Regions from separate parts of the Brevibacillus sp. AG genome, predicted to be linked through region 2. Evidence: riboswitches for the same ligand, from Rfam matches in the RefSeq annotation. Region 2 holds a riboswitch; the other holds the start of a gene.
What was found. A riboswitch is a leader RNA that binds a small molecule or an ion and turns the genes downstream of it on or off. The one in region 2 is predicted to bind cyclic di-GMP.
Positions count from the first base shown of each region.

Region 1: it holds a riboswitch for cyclic di-GMP, as region 2 does, so the genes downstream of both, POF51_RS31320 (GNAT family N-acetyltransferase) here and POF51_RS11950 (methyl-accepting chemotaxis protein) in region 2, are expected to answer to the same signal.

Region 1 covers NZ_JAQMYO010000024.1:12,604-20,936, reverse strand. Annotated here, with positions in the region: gene POF51_RS31330 (alpha/beta hydrolase) at 1-961, opposite strand, end outside; gene POF51_RS31325 (methyl-accepting chemotaxis protein) at 1,082-2,554, opposite strand; gene POF51_RS31320 (GNAT family N-acetyltransferase) at 2,556-3,110, opposite strand; cyclic di-GMP riboswitch class I at 3,305-3,388, opposite strand; gene POF51_RS31315 (peroxiredoxin-like family protein) at 3,562-4,224, opposite strand; gene POF51_RS31310 (Crp/Fnr family transcriptional regulator) at 4,309-4,986, opposite strand; gene POF51_RS31305 (hypothetical protein) at 4,986-5,282, opposite strand; gene POF51_RS31300 (hypothetical protein) at 5,417-5,602, shown strand; gene POF51_RS31295 (DNA alkylation repair protein) at 5,726-6,433, shown strand; gene POF51_RS31290 (amino acid ABC transporter substrate-binding protein) at 6,594-7,370, shown strand; gene POF51_RS31285 (amino acid ABC transporter permease) at 7,443-8,102, shown strand; gene POF51_RS31280 (amino acid ABC transporter ATP-binding protein) at 8,117-8,333, shown strand, end outside.
Region 2 covers NZ_JAQMYO010000004.1:121,668-130,000, reverse strand. Annotated here, with positions in the region: gene POF51_RS11965 (PepSY domain-containing protein) at 1-262, opposite strand, end outside; gene POF51_RS11960 (DEAD/DEAH box helicase) at 412-1,974, opposite strand; gene POF51_RS11955 (transporter substrate-binding domain-containing protein) at 2,228-3,085, opposite strand; gene POF51_RS11950 (methyl-accepting chemotaxis protein) at 3,203-5,176, opposite strand; cyclic di-GMP riboswitch class I at 5,249-5,349, opposite strand; gene POF51_RS11945 (formate--tetrahydrofolate ligase) at 5,487-7,130, opposite strand; gene POF51_RS11940 (RNA-guided endonuclease InsQ/TnpB family protein) at 7,275-8,333, opposite strand, start outside.

The DNA.
Region 1 (8,333 bases), on a different contig from region 2:
CCTGATAGGAACCACCAGCGCGCTGATATTGTTCGAGCACGTCTCGAATTTGGGAGACCATCGGCTGCGGAGGATATTCGCCTTCCCCCGGCCATCCGGGGACATAGCCAAGCTTGCCCAGTGTACCGAAATCAGCAAGCGACTGATCCGAGATAATGGAATCATCCGCACCGCGAATCCATAAAATCGGACACTTCGGCTCCATCTGGACAATACCGGACAAATTTACGTATTTGGGAGAAATCGCATTCGTAATCCCTGTCGTCCCAGGAGCAACACCGGGCCAATCGTTTACGTATTCAAAAGCACCAGGGTAAAAGCCCTCTCCCGTTCTCGTAGAGATTATCGCGCTAACATAACGGTCTTCCTGCTCTGGGCCAACCTGGAACGGGGGATTGAAATAAAGCTGATTCATGACATTGCGAGGACTGGAGGGAGATTCATTACTCATATCTTTGGCTGCTATCCTTTTGACCAGCTCGGAGTTGACAGCTCCTCCACCTGAGCCTGAGAAGCTGCTGTAGCACGGGGTGCCAGCTATATCCTTGGTTCCACCAAAGCCGTAAGGAGACATGGGGGCGATTAGAATCAGGGAGCGTACTTCCTGCGGGTGATCGATGGCAAACTGCATCACGATCCCACCGCCCAACGACCAGCCGGCAAGATGGACGGGTGTTGGCAAGTCCAATGCCCGAATAAACGAATGAAGGTCATCCGACCAGTCTCGCAAACCGCGTGTCGCATCGATGGGCAATGCTTCACTTGCTCCATAGCCACGCATATCAGGTGCGTACACACGGTACTGGTCACATAGAGCCGCAATGGTATCATCCCAGAACAAGTTGGCTGATGCATTGCCGTGAATGAGGAGGAGCGGTTCTCCTTCTAGTACGCCAGCTGTCAGATAAGAAACGAGCAGTCGATCGGTCTGAATCGTTTTTGTTTCGATTCGTGCATCCATCCATGATGTGCTCCTTTCATTGTATAAGATTATAAATATCAGAATATTTACATTATATATCTGTTCGGTTACAAAATGAGAAAAGAAAACAACCGCCCGTGAAAGGCGGTTGCAGGAAGGTTACATATGGAGACCACGCATCTGTTGTTCGATTTTCTCAAAGCCGCCAGAAACCTTAACGACTTCGTCTTTTTGTTCAGAAACGAGAACAAGCACTTCTTCCAGGCTCTCTTTGTTCTTGTCGGTAATATCTGCGTTGACTTCAACTTTTGCGCCGACTTCTTGAATCATACTGTGAACATGGATAATGAACTCTTGCAGGTTTTTCGTTTTATCCGCGAAGTTTTGCATGTAGTTGTCTACATTGGTGAACATTTCTTGTACTTCAATGATGCCCTCGCTATTTTTCTCAAAAGAAGTCTGTGACTCAGAAATCATATCTGATACGAGCTTCATTTTTTCGCGAATGGTCATGAGCAGGTTCGAGATCGACTCAGAGGATAGCTTGGAGGATTCAGCCAGCTTGCGTACTTCATCTGCTACGACAGCAAATCCTCGGCCGTGTTCGCCTGCGCGAGACGCTTCAATCGTGGCATTGAGTGCCAATAGATTGGTTTGTGCAGAAATCTCGGAAATGGTTTGAATGATTTTCCCAATCGATTCGGTTTCTTTATTGAGCTCTTGAATCAGCTGGTTCGTACCTTGGATATCCTTGATGAATCGTTCAAAGTCATTGCCGATGTTGCCGATGCGTTTGCCGCTCTCATTAGTGGCTTCTTTGGTCGATTCAACGTAATCATGCATCTCCGTAACAGAACGGGTCATGTCCTCCACTTGCAGATTCGTAGAGCTCATTTCCCGACGCAGCTCGTCCGTATTGCTGGTCTGAACCGTAAAGGACTCCATAATGTCTTGCAGGGAAGCGACAGTTTCGACTGCGCGAATATTTACACCGTCCGTCACCTTGTTCAAATTCTCTTGATAGTCTTGCATAGAGGTGAGTGATTCATTGATCTGATCCAGAACACGTTGCAATGATTCCTTTGAGGCAATCGCTTCTTGTTTTTGTTGCTCACTTTCCTCTTGCAGCTTGTTATTGAATACAGCATGCATCATGCTCGTGACAGAGACGAAGCAGAAGGTAAGCAAGAAGTACATCAGATCAAGGTTGTTTGTCGAATGGAAAATCGTTTCTCTCTGTGTCAGGAAGTAGTAAGAGACAATACCCAATGTCGATACAATCGTCAAAATATTGATGAGTCGGTCTTGATAAATCCCCATGACTGCTACAAAGAACATAATGGTCATGATATTGATCATATGCGGGTCCAGTCCAACTACGATGAACATAAAAATTCCGATTACGGCGAAGTTGAAAAACTTCATGAAGGGCGCTGCTTTTTCACGGAACCTCGGGCGATTGGAGATGTAAGTAAAAGGTGCCAGCACGCCATACAAAATACCCAGTATCGTGAAAACGAATGTGTACGATACGCCTAGAAAAAGGTTTAGGACCTGAACTACCGTAATAATACTTGCGAATACGATTACGACCCAATTGTTTCTTCTTCTCAATAGATCAATGTTATCCATGTTACCCACCTACCTCGACTTTTACTTGGTTGGATGACGACGAATTGTACCAGGAATATTTCGGATCGTGCTTATTGTCATAGACATCTTTTAGATGGAAGAGGGTCGGAATGGCATCGGCCCCTTTGTAAAAGACGATATCTTTGGTCTGAGTCGCCTTTACTTGATACTTCTTGTTAATGAACGTAAAAAAAGTCGGATCTGCTACCCCGATTGCGTGGGTATAACCGTGCTTTTCAGCGTAATCTATCATCAAGCAAATTCCTTTTTGCCCTAGTTGTCCGCGGTATTTCGGCAAAACAGCGAGACTGTCTACCTCCATTACTTTCATATCTTCTGTAACAACATCCTGAAAAAGTGATTTCATATAAGCACTTGATTTGGAAAAGGGCGTCATTTCAAATGTTCCACCTGCTTCACCATCTTCGGCAAGTAAGAGGAACTGAGCCGAGCCTTCTTTCGCATGCTCCATCTCGAAGCCCATGCTTGTCCATACTGTTTCTTTGATTTCATGAAATTTTGCTAACTCTTGTACGGTTTCTACTTGTTTGTACATAACTTCTCCACTCCATCATTTTCTCTGATTGAACCATGTTGTGTATGTTTGACGTCACTAAAGTTATGTTTTTCCATCCGATACGAAAATGAAAGTGCTTTCATCCTCCTTTCAAAAATGTAAACACAAAAAAAGGCCGTTCCATCGAAATGGAACAACCGAAGCTACCAACATCGAATAAATGGTCTCAAGATGATGGCAACCCGGCTATCATGGTCAAAGACTGTAGACCCGTGGTTTTGCGTCGCCACCTTTCGATGACTTTGCCTTTTGCATTTTTTAGCAAAAATTGTAAAGATGTGTCGAATTTTGCTAGACATAATCATGCAAAATATAAGCCAAAAGATATATTCTTGTCAAGTTTTGGTAGGGAAAATAAACTAATTGTTCATAAAGCATAGACGTAGAAAAAACCAGTTGTGTGATCAACTGGTTCTTCGTTATATAAGCGTTAGGTTAGGGTACGCAGAATGTCTAAAACTTCACTAGGCTCCATGCGTTTTTTGTAATCAGGATCTAAGCCTGCTGAACGGATTACGCCCTGGTTGTCGAGGATATAAGTAGCAGGTATGGGGAGTGTCCATGAATCTTCGCTATTAAAACGATGGAGATCAATATCCAATGATCGGTAGGTATCATGTAAAAAATCAGGCAGTCTGAATCTGAGTTTATATTTTTCTGCTACTTGGTTATTGGTATCGCATAACACGGGAAAGCTCAGACCGTTTTTCTCTTGCATAGTAAGAGAGTGTGAAGGAGATTGTGGACTAATGGCAAACAATTGGGCACCCAGAGAGGTTATCGTATCGATCTGTTTTTGGTATGCTTGCAGCTCCAAATTGCAGTAGGGGCACCATGATCCACGGAAAAATGTAAGGACGACGGGACCTTTTCCGATTTTTTCCGACAAGGTAATGGTCTTGCCAGTGTGATCGTTCAACGAGAAATCAGGTGCAATCGAACCAATCGGCAAGCCCTTTGCGTGTCCAGAGGTCCGCAGCTCCTCGATTGATTTTGTAAATGCATCTGTTACTTCACGAGTGAGGAAGTCTGCTATTTGTATGGTTGTAAAATCTAGCTCTTCGCGCAGGCTCTGAAAATGTGGTTTATCCATATGTCGTTCCCCTCTTTTTCGAAAGAATAGTAAAAGCCATAGCTTTACGATATCTTTCTTTTAGAGGGGGAGATGTAACCTGGATTACATTCTCTTCAAAATTTCGTCCCGATGAATGGAAATGGATTTAAAGCCTGTTTGAATCAGTTCTTCTCTTACTAAAGCACGTAATGCTACCGTCACAGCTTCCCTGGATGCCCCGACAAAATGGGCGAGTTCTTGATGGGAAAGAGGTAAGTCAATTTGTTGAAATGCCGAACTGTTAGGAGTGCCAAATTGATCGGCAAGCCTTACTAATGTGGAAATAATGCGATCTTGTAAAGGGAGAAGAGCAAGATTTTCGGCTGCCTGGATGATCGAAACCATTCTATCGCTAATGATCTTCATGATCTTCATCATCAGTTGCGGATGTTCGATTATGTAGCTCTCAAATTTTGCTTTGCTCATTTTACAAATGAGGCAGTCTTCGATGGCTTCTATATACATCTCCCGTGTACCTAATGAGAGGAGATCCACTTCTCCAAACACATTGCCTTCCCCGAGGATATCGAATGTGAACTGCCGCCCATCCCGATTTACTTTATATAAACGTACTTTCCCCTGCTTGATGAAGTAAAAGCCCTCTGAAAAAGTTTCTGGTGTTTGAATGCACGTATTTTTGGGAAAAGGGGATAAGGAGGTTAATTGATCGATTAAGCGCAAACTTTCCTCGGATAATGAATTTAACAAATAAAATTGAGATAAATATGTGATTTGGTTCATCATTTCTGTTCGGTTTGGGTCTTCAGAATCGTTCTTTTCGCTTTGGTGACAATTCTTTTCGTTTCCTTTGTATCAGAGATTCTTAGCCAATCGTCACCCGTTTCTTCTAATTGATCAACAAGTTGAGAGAGATAAACATGAGGCAGAACGCTTTGTACCAGATGAATATGATCAACAGCCTGCCATTCAGTCAAATTGACGCTTTCTAATTCTCCAGCATGAAGGAGTGCTAAAACATTGTCAGGGATGAGCGAGGCTTTACTTGCTCCTTTTCTCGTGTGTACCGAATCCGGCATTTTCAACAAACCCCTTTTCACAGAAATGGTAGACATTCAAAACGGAATAGCTGCAACAAAAGTATACATAAAAAATCACCCATAACAAAAATTTTCCAACCATCCGATAACTAGAAGGAATAGGAGGGGATTTTATGAAGGAAGTAAAGGTGATTCAATTTTACTTTTCCGGAGGCGGTGAAACGATTAGCGTTGAAACGACGGAACCGGAAGAGATCATTCAAATGGTCGCTAATCAAGACGGTGGATGGCTACAGTACGATGATGTTGTTATCAACGTCAGAAATGTTTCGTATATCAAAGTACGCAGTCAGGCGTAAGGATAGGAAAAGCGCGTCAAGCTCTTCAGGAAAAAGCTCTCCTTTAAATGAGGAGGGTTTTTTCGTGTTGGAGGTAACGCCGCTGGTTATCCTAATTAATAGAAGAAAAAGGAGGGTGACAAGATGACGCTGGAAGAAGTCATGCAGAAGCTCGAAGCGATGGGGACAGAGCAGACGAAAAAAACGTTATTGCGGCATGGAGCAAAAGAGCCTTTGTTTGGCGTGCGAGTCGGCGATATGAAAAAGCTGGTCAAGGAGGTCAAGCGTGATCAGCAGCTCGTCCAGGCGCTGTACGATACGGGAAACTACGACGCCATGTACTTGGCCGGATTGACGGTTGACCCAAAGAGCATGACAAAAGAGCGGCTGCAGACTTGGGTCAAGGAAGCGTCTTGGTACGCGCCCGCCGAATATACGGTTGCGAGTGTAGCGGCTGAGAGTCATTTTGCCATGGAGTTGGCACGAGCATGGATCGAGTCAAAGGAAGAGATGGTAGCCACATGTGGGTGGAATACGTATTCGAACTACTTGTCGATTGCTCCCGATGAACAGCTACATAAAGAAGAAATCAAACGGCTCCTCATGAGAGTGAAGGAGACGATTCATCAGGAACAAAATCGCGTACGGTACACCATGAATCAATTCGTTATTTCAGTAGGGGCGTATGTACCGGAACTTCATCAGGAAGCGTTGGAAGTGGCCGCAGCGATTGGCAAAGTACATGTGGACGTCGGACAGACAGCGTGCAAAGTTCCGTTGGCTACGGAGTATATCAAAAAGATAGAGGAACGAGGGAGTGTCGGAAAAAAGAAAAAGACATGCATCTGCTAGTCGGGCATTTTACTCATTCATTTGGCGTATATTTCTAAGGTGCTTTTGTTTGCTAAAGTATCGACTATTCCTTGCTAATGTGCTATCATGATACCTTGTTAACGTATTACCACTTTATCAGAGTAAAATATAGAGTAGGGAAACGAGGGGGATCATCACGATGAAGAAAATAGCATGGATGTCTTTGTTGTTGAGTGCGATGGTTTCATTGGTAGTGGGCTGTTCCAGCGCAAAAACTGGCGCTGACGCGAACAAGCTGATTATCGGAATTGATGATAAGTTTGCACCAATGGGATTCCGGGATGAAAAAAATGAGCTAGTCGGTTTTGATATTGATTATGCGCGTGCAGCCGGCGAAAAAATGGGAAAACAAGTCGAGTTTCAACCAATCGATTGGAGTGCAAAAGAGTCTGAACTAAATAGCGGTCGTATCGACTTGATCTGGAATGGATATACGATTACAGATGAGAGAAAAGAGAAGGTTCTCTTTACCAAGCCTTATCTGAAAAACGCGCAAGTAGTGGTCACGATGGCAAATAGCAACTGGACCAAGCTGTCAGACTTGGCTGGTAAAGCAATTGGTTTGCAAAAGCTGTCTTCCGCAGCTGACGCTGTCAATGCAAGTGACATGAAAAATCAGGTCAAATCAATTACAGAGTATCCTGATAATGTACTGGCATTGAGCGATATGAAGATTGGCCGCGTGGAAGCAGTTGTCATCGACCAGATTGTAGCCGATTACTACATGGCAAAAGAACCTGGAACCTTTAAGCTGTTGGAAGAATCACTTGCACCTGAGGAGTATGGAGTGGGCGTCAAAAAAGGGAACGAGGCGTTATTGAACGAACTGCAAAAAGCCTTGGATACCATGAATCAGGATGGAACAGCAGCTAAAATATCAGAAAAATGGTTTGGCGAAAATCGCGTGTTGAAATAAACGGAAGATACGATGGCTTCGCCGAATGATTGGCGAAGCCACGCTTTATTATAAGGATTAGGAGCATACCAGATGAGCTTAGACTATATTATCTCCATTACCGTGCCCATGCTAGAAGGGGCGCAGATGACGGTGTTGCTGTTCTTCATCGCTATCCTGGCATCGATCCCATTGGGATTTCTCATTACCTTAATGGCGAATAGCAGCAACAGAGGTCTGTCTTGGTTCGCGCACACCTATGTATATGTCATGCGTGGAACGCCTCTATTATTACAGCTATTGTTTTTTGTCTTTGGTCTCCCACTCTTGCCAGTGATCGGAGAATACTTGGTTATGGATCGATTCGTAGCTGCATGCCTCGGCTTCGTGCTGAACTACGCAGCGTATTTCGCGGAGATTTTCCGTGGAGGACTATTGTCGATCGACAAAGGACAGTACGAGGCGGCGCAGGTCCTCGGCTTTAGCAAATGGCAGACGACCAACAAGATTATTTTGCCGCAAATGTTTCGCGTGGCTTTGCCTGCCGTCGCAAATGAATCCATTACTCTCGTAAAGGACACAGCGCTGCTCTATGCGGTTGCCGTCCCAGAATTGCTTCATTTTGCACAAACGGCTGTGAATCGCGACTTTACCATCGTTCCGTTTTTTATTGCCGGAATCATTTATTTGTTGATGACGCTATTGTTGACGTTATTCTTTAAGTGGCTGGAAAAAAGGTTCAAATTCGAATAAAGGGCTGGCGCAATATGGATATCATTCAAGTATCGAATCTAAAGAAATCGTTTGGCAATCAGGAAGTTTTGCGAGATGTCTCGTTTTCGGTGAAAAAGAACGAAGTCGTGGCGGTCATTGGACCGTCTGGCTCCGGCAAAAGTACAATGCTACGTAGCTTGGTCAATCTGGAGCAGGTGAATGGTGGCAGCATTCGGGTGCAGGATGATTATTTGGTGAAGGACGGCGTTT
Region 2 (8,333 bases):
ACACCTGATTTTGCTCGGTGAGAATGATGATTTCATACGCGAGAACACCTTCGTCTTTTTCTAACTCAACATGGACAACTCGCCCTTTTACTTGCTGTAAGGCGATTCGTATGGCGTCTTCTTTGGTAATGTCTGTTGGCTCGATGATCGCAGAAATTTCCTTCGCTTGGTCAAAGGAATGTCCAGTTGCATGAACCGACATTCCCCCACCCAATACGGCGAGCCAAATACCAGCCCACTTTCCAATGGCTGTTTTCCTCATGCTTGCCCTCTCTCCCTGCGCGAAAATTCGTGCCAAAACACTCCTAGTTTGTCACGGATTCCCCTAAATATTCGCAGGCAGGTCAACACGAAAAAAAGACCGATGCGCACATGTGCACACCAGTCTTTGCTTGCGATATCGATCGATTCCTAGCTGCGTGGTGGACGAGATTCGCCACTGCGTGGACGGGAGTCACCGCTGCGTGGACGGGAGTCACCGCTGCGTGGACGAGAGTCACCACTGCGTGGACGAGATTCGCCACTGCGTGGACGAGATTCGCCGCCGCGTGGACGATATTCGCCATTGCGTGGGCGAGATGGGCGCTTTCCGCCAAAACCGGAACCGGAACCGAAGCCACCTTTTCCTTTTGGAGGTAGCTTTTTCTTACCTACACGAAGAGGAGCCTCTTCTGTCAGGCGAACAGGAGTCATATCTGGTTCTTTAGTCAACAGCTTGAGTGCTGCGGATACGAGTGTTACGGAATCGACATCCTCCAGCAATTGCTCTGCCAGCGTTTTATAAGGAGACAGATCGTCTCTTCCAGATGCTTCGAGAATTTTGTCTACCGTCATCTTTTGTTGACCTTCCAAAGCCTCAGCCATCGAAGGAACCGCACGGCGCTCCATGCGACGGTTCGTTGTACGCTCAATCAGACGCAGATGGTCGATTTCACGGGAAGTCACAAACGTGATTGCCAGACCTGTTTTACCAGCACGTCCCGTTCTACCGATACGGTGAACGTAGCTCTCGGAGTCTTGTGGAATATCAAAGTTAAATACATGCGTTACACCGCTGATGTCCAAGCCACGTGCAGCCACGTCAGTCGCTACCAGCACTTCGATCGTACCTTCCTTGAACTTGCGGAGCACGCTGTCGCGTTTCGCTTGGTTCAAGTCACCGTGGATACCTTCTGCACCATAACCGCGCTTGGTCAGGGCTTCGGACAGCTCATCCACTCTGCGCTTGGTTCTACCGAAAATGATAGCCAGCTCAGGGGAGTGAATATCCAGCAAACGGCACAGTACATCGAACTTTTGCTTTTCAGCTACTTCCATGTATTCCTGTGCAATGTTTGGCACGGTTACTTCTTTTGCTTTCACTTGAATGATGGTTGGTTCGTTCATGAACTGTTGCGCAATTTCCTGGATCGCTCTCGGCATCGTAGCAGAGAACAATAGCGTTTGACGATTGTCTGGAACCTCTTTCAAGATTTCCTTGATGTCGTCGATGAAACCCATGTTCAGCATTTCATCCGCTTCATCCAAAATAACAACCTCAATGGCATCCAGACGAATGGTTTTTCTTCTCATGTGGTCCATGAAACGACCAGGTGTTGCTACGATGATTTGTGGACGTTTTTTCAACGCTTTGATTTGACGCGTGATGTCTTGACCACCATAGATTGGCAGGGCAGAGATGTTTTTAAATTGGGCAATTTTATTAATCTCTTCTGCAACCTGAACAGCCAGCTCACGTGTTGGAGTCAAAACAACCCCTTGAATATTTCCGCTTGTTTCATCCAAGCGTTCAATCAATGGAATACCGAATGCAGCCGTTTTACCAGTACCTGTTTGTGCCTGACCGATCAGGTCACGACCTTGCAGTGCTACAGGAACCGTTTGATCCTGAATCGCTGTAGCCTCTTCGAAGCCCATGTTGCTCAACGCTCTAACAATGGAGTGATGTAAGCCAAAATCATTAAAAGTCGCCAATGAATGTCAGTCTCCTTTATCAATACCTTCATCTATAAAATTCTCAAAAAAAAGGGCACTATTCCTTACGATCCGGAACATGCCCTTTTATCCCCGATTGTACGTAGCACCCTAAAGAACATAGCTGTAATCGTACCATGCAATGACTGAAAAAGCAAACTGCATATATACCCAAATTGCCTGATTTTGTGATGCTACCGTTTTAAAAAAATAACAAAGCAGCCAAGAATCGGGCTGCTTGTCTGTTATCGGATTATTTTACCCATTTGTTGTAAAGCTCATCAAACATTCCTTGCAGTTTCATTTCGTCCATCCACAGATCCAGGTAGTTAGCGAAGATGGTGTCTCCGCGATGGATCATGTAGCCTTTTTCACTCTTCGTGAACGGATTGTCGGTCAGAGCTGGATACAGGCGGGAATCTGCTTTGGAATACACAATCGCTTCCAGCGTATCTGTGATCATCACATCGTACTTACCGCTTGCTACCAGACCAGGAATGTCGAGGTTGTTTTGTTCAACTGTTACAGTTGCTTTTGTCAGATGTTCACGAACGAATTTTTCGTTGGTGCCACCTGGATTCACACCAATGCGCACCTCTGGCTTGTTGATGTCTGCTACACTCTTGTACTTGTCTTTATCTACTGCACGAATGAGCGGAGCTTTACCGAACATAATATAAGGATCGCTCATGTGCGCTTTTTTCTGACGGTCTGTGTTGCGCGTAACGCCTCCGACAGCAATATCGAATTTATTTGCCAAGAGATCGTTCATCAGTGTTGGCCAAGATGTTTGGACAAAACGCGCCTCTACTCCCAGGCTTTTTGCGAATTCTTTCATCGCATCGATATCGTAACCTTCGAATTCGTTCGTTTTTGGATTCAAATATGTAAATGGTTTGTAGTCACCTGGAGTACCTACGAGGATATAGCCTCTCGCAATGATTTCGTCCAAACGAGACTCAAACTTCTTCGTTTGCGGTTTTTTAGCAGCTTCAGCAGCTACGGTTGGCACAGGCTTAACCGCCGTTGCGGCAAAAGCACCTGTTCCGCCTGTCATGAGCATAGTTGCAGCGAGTGTGCTCGCCAAGATTGTTTTTGTAAATTTTTTCATCTGGTTTCTCCTCCTGTTAAACGGTAATGAATTTAGTTATCAGAAACAAACTCCATCATCCCCTAATGGCATCCCCCCTTTCAAATGAAGAGGACTTACAACCTGTCGAGCTGCCTCTTACACAGTAAACCTGCCAATTCCTTGCTGTAATTCTTCTGCCACTGCGTTCAAACGCTCGACAGACTGGCCAATTTCCTGGATGGCTTGAAGTTGCTCTTCAGTCGCCCTTGCCACTGTTTGCGCGTCGAGTGAAGCATGTTTTGCAATGTTATGCATTTCATCTACAGAAGCACTCACCTGTTGGGAGCCCGCTGACATTTGCTCAGATGCTGCGGATACTTCCAAAATGTGCGCAGCAACGTTACGGGAAGATTCCAAAATATGCCCGAAGATTTCGCGAACCTCTTCGACCAGTTGAATACCTTGCTGAGCGTTTTGGTTGCCCGCGGTCATGACTTCTACCGCGTGACGAGTATCCTGCTGGATTTCTCCGATCAGCATCGCGATTTTGGATGCAGATTCTTCGGATTGATTCGCCAGTTTTTTTACCTCTCCGGCAACCACAGCAAACCCACGTCCATGCTCGCCGGCACGTGCTGCCTCAATCGAAGCGTTCAAGGCAAGCAAATTGATTTGCGAGGTTAACTGACTGATCGTATCGAGAATGCCTTCGATTTCTTTGGAACGATTGTTGAGCTGCTCGATGGCTACTGTCGCCTTCGATGTTCCCTCCCCAATGCTTCCCATCTGGCGAACTGCCTGCTCTACCACAGCAGTTCCTTGCTCTGCCTGCTCTGTTGCTACCTGGGCAGCCTCTGAAACATGTGCAGACGTCTCCGCGATTTTCACGATGCCTGCTGCCATGTCATTCATAGACAACGCGACATCCTGCGAGCTGGTGGCCTGCGCCTCTGCTCCCTCAGAAATCTGTGCAATAGACAAACCGATTTGGTTGATGTTTTCCGTCGCTTGTTTAATACCTTCGGATACTTCCTGACTAAAACGCTGTACTTGATCAGACGACAGAGATACGTCTTCGATCAAATTTTTCAAGTGCGATACCGTCTGGTTAAAGTCACGTGACAGTACTGCAATCTCGTCTTTTCCCTCAACCGTTACGGTCTCTTTCAAGTTCCCCTGCGACACTACATTTACTGCGTGATTCAGACGCTCAATTGGTTTCACCATGCGTACAGCCAAGAAATAAACGAGGACAACCCCAATCGCCAACACGATGAGGGAAATTACCATCAATCGGACTGACAATTGATCGACAGGCGCATGCAGCTCCGCTACGGGTGCAGTGATGTATAGGCCCCAGTTCAAACTGGTAGGAGCATAGGAAGCAAATCGCTCTACATTCTCGTATTTGTATTGGGCGATTCCATGATTCCCTTGCTTGATATCTTCAAAAGCTGTCTGAAGCTCAAGAATACCCATGTCGAGAATCGATTCCTTCAGAATGTACTCGCTTTTCGGATGATAAATAAATGTTCCTGTTTTGCTTACTAAAAAGGCGTAACCAGCTTGGCCAAATTTCTCTTCGGACACCTTTTTTTGGATTTCGTTGATAGGAATAGTGGAACCGATATAACCGTATTGACGATTGTCCTTCATCAATGGAACGACAAGAGTCACGATGTTATTCCCTGTTCGCTTTGAAATGACTGGCTCGGAGACAACAACCTTCCCTTCCCCTTTGCCGGCTTCCTTAATATGCGGACGATCCGAGATGTCGGTCACTTCTCCCTTGAAATTGATTACTTTCTTACCGCTTAAATCATGCGAAAAAAAGAACGTCTCAAACTCGGGGTTATCCTTTTGAGCTTCTTGAATGAGTTTCAGGTCCTGTTCGACATTTTGATCAGCCGACATCAGCCCTCCCACCGCTTCTACAATACTAATTTTTTCTTGAAAGAAACCATCGATACGTATCGAGAGATTGCTAGCTGACAACTCAGCTTCTTTGTCCAGACTGTCTGCCAAAAGATTGGAAGCACTCCAATAACTTGCACCGCAAACCGTACCCAAACTAATAACCAACAGCAAGCACAAAACGATAATTAGCTTATTCTTCAAACTATTTTTCATACCGATTCACTTCTCCCTTCTGTTTTTTCAACAAAAAAAAGACTGCCCACCGACAGCCCATCATGACTACGGTATGGCAACCCGGCTGTCCTAGCTGCGAAAGTCATTTGACTTTCGTCCTTAGACCCGTGGCTTTGCGTCCCTGCCTTTCAACAGGTTTGCCTTTGTCATTCCTTGTTGTTTTTTCAGTTAAAGTCCACTTTTTTTCAATCTCACCTTTCATTTCCCATAACTTTTCGCTAATAAACCTCAAAATGGAAAAAAAGCTGACAACCTTTTACAGTTGTCAGCTTTTTGTCAAACTTTTTGATTAGCTTAATCCGATCACTTGCCCATCCTCGTCTACATATAACGATTCCGCAGCTGGCTTTTTCGGGAGGCCTGGCATTGTAACCAAGCTTCCGGTCAATGCGACGATAAAACCAGCTCCTGCTGATATGCGCACTTCGCTCACTTGGATCGTGAAGTCAACAGGTGCCCCCAATAGATCAGCGCGGTCCGTAAAGGAGTACGGTGTTTTCGCCATGCATACAGGCAGATGAGACATGCCCATTTCTTCTACCTTTTGCATTGTTTTCAATGCCAGCGGCGAAAAGACAACCCCTGATCCACGGTATACTTCTTTCACGACAGTTTCTATCTTGTCTTTAATGCTGAGGTCTTCCTCATACAAGAATCGGAAGGAGGAAGGTCGCTCTGCTGCACGCGTCACTTTTTCAGCCAGCTCGACACCGCCAGCTCCTCCTTCTGCCCATACTTTGGAGAGTGCCGCTTCGGCTCCGGCCGCTTGGCACAGCGCAATGACGGCATCAATCTCTGCCTGTGTGTCCGTCGCAAAATGATTGATGGCTACCACTGCTGGCACACCGAACTTCTGGAGGTTTTCCAGATGGCGCTTGACGTTTTCGAAGCCTTTTTCCAGAGCAGACAAGTTCTCCACAGCCAGGTCAGGTACTTTTACCCCGCCGTTGAATTTCAACGAGCGAACCGTAATGACCACAACAGCAGCCGATGGAGTCAGGCCTGCTTTTCTACACTTGATGTCAAAAAACTTCTCTGCTCCCAGATCAGCACCAAATCCCGCCTCTGTTACGACGTAATCCGCCAGCTTCAAGGCCATCTTGGTTCCGATCACGCTGCTGCACCCATGCGCGATATTGGCAAAAGGTCCTCCGTGAATAATGACCGGAGTTCCCTCGATTGTCTGTACGAGATTGGGCTTAATCGCTTCCTTCAAGAGAACGCACATCGCATCGACCGCGTTGATTTCTTCTGCCCGTACAGGCTGATCATCAAAATCGTAGCCAACGATGATATGGTTCAACCGCTCGCGCAAGTCTGCCAGATTCTCACTCAAGCATAAAATCGCCATGATTTCTGACGCGGTCGTAATCATGAAACCATCCTCACGCGTCATCCCATTGCCGTCACCCAGACCAACAACGATGTTACGCAGTGCGCGGTCGTTCATGTCCATTGCCCGTTTCCAGACGATTTTCTTTGGATTGAGCCCGCGCGGATTGCCATGGAAAATATGATTGTCGATCATCGCTGCCAACAAGTTATGTGCAGCTGTAATCGCATGAATGTCCCCTGTAAAATGCAGGTTAATTTCATCAGCCGGGAGAATTTGTGCTTGGCCGCTTCCCGTTGCGCCTCCTTTGATCCCCATGCAAGGACCCAAAGACGGCTCGCGAAGCGCTGCAATTGTTTTCTTCCCGAGATAATTTAATGATTGTGACAGACCAATCGTCGTGAGCGTCTTCCCTGCTCCCGCCGGATTTGGGTTCATCGCTGTAACAAGAATCAGTTTGCCATCAGGGCGATCCTTCACTTGCTCCCATAGTTCATCTGATAGTTTGGCCTTATACTTTCCGTATAGCTCCAAATGCTGTTCTTCGATACCTGCACTCTTGGCAATTTCAACAATCAGCTTCATTTTTGCCGTTGCCAAAACCTTATAAAAGTCTATAAAGCTTGTTTGCTTCCTGCTTCTTCGTGCCTGCTTTTGCCGAAGCTACTTACATTGGATATGACACTCCACAGGCGTAAATTCGGATGCAACGAATCCTACATACTAACAGTAACTTGTTTGGTGTTAGCTTGCTAGTTTCGCCAGATTGATAGCAGCATTCAGGTCTCTATCTACCTCTAGCCCACATTGACATTTGAATATTCTGTCTGATAGTCTCAAGTCTCGGTTTATCTGACCACATTCAGAACAAGTTTTTGATGAAGGATACCACTTGTCAGCTTCCATAAAGCGAATGCCATATTTCTCACACTTGTACTGTATTTGTCTTTTGAACTCGTAAAGTTTCTGTTGCGAGATGGCTCTAGACAAATGACGATTCTTCATCATGCCTTTGATATTCAATGTCTCCATCACTACTATGCCAGGCTTGGTTTTCACGATAGCATTTGTAGCTTGATGGATGTGGTTGTTACGGATATTTGCTAGTCTCCGATGAAGCAAACGAATAGCGTTCTCGACTTTTACAATGTTGCTCGTTTTGACGAAACGGTTCCCCTCCTTATTCATCTCGTATTTAAGAGAAACGTTACGTTGCAACCTACTTAATCGCCTCTCCGCTTTCTTAACTGCGTGGAAATAATTGATGTTCTTGAACAACATTCCATTTGAGCATATAGCAAGGTGTTTTATCCCTACATCAATGCCAATGACTTCATGAGTTAGTATAGGTTTTTCCACTTCTTGCTCAATACCGACAGATAAATACCAATACTTACCGTCGAAAAAGACTCTTGGATTCGTGTACTTTACATTCGTAGGGAGCTTTTCTGCCGTAGTAACCCAACCAATCTTTTCAATCAACACCCTATCATTTTTCACTTTCAACTTCACATTATCATTGTAAAAAGAGGGTTTGATATGTTTGCGACTTTTGAACCTTGGCTTGCCAGCCAACTTCTTAAAGTACTTCTTAAATGCTTCACAAGCGTCTTTGACAGCTTGTTTAGTCACGTTGTTAGATACATCATACAACCAATCATATTCGTGTGTTTGTTTCAACTGAGTTAACTCTTTGCGTAAAACACTGTCAGATAGGAACTTCCCACCGTTTTGGTAATTTTGTTCCTGTCTCGCTAGTGCCCAGTTGTACGTCCACCGAGCAGTTCCAGCAGACTTCCAAAG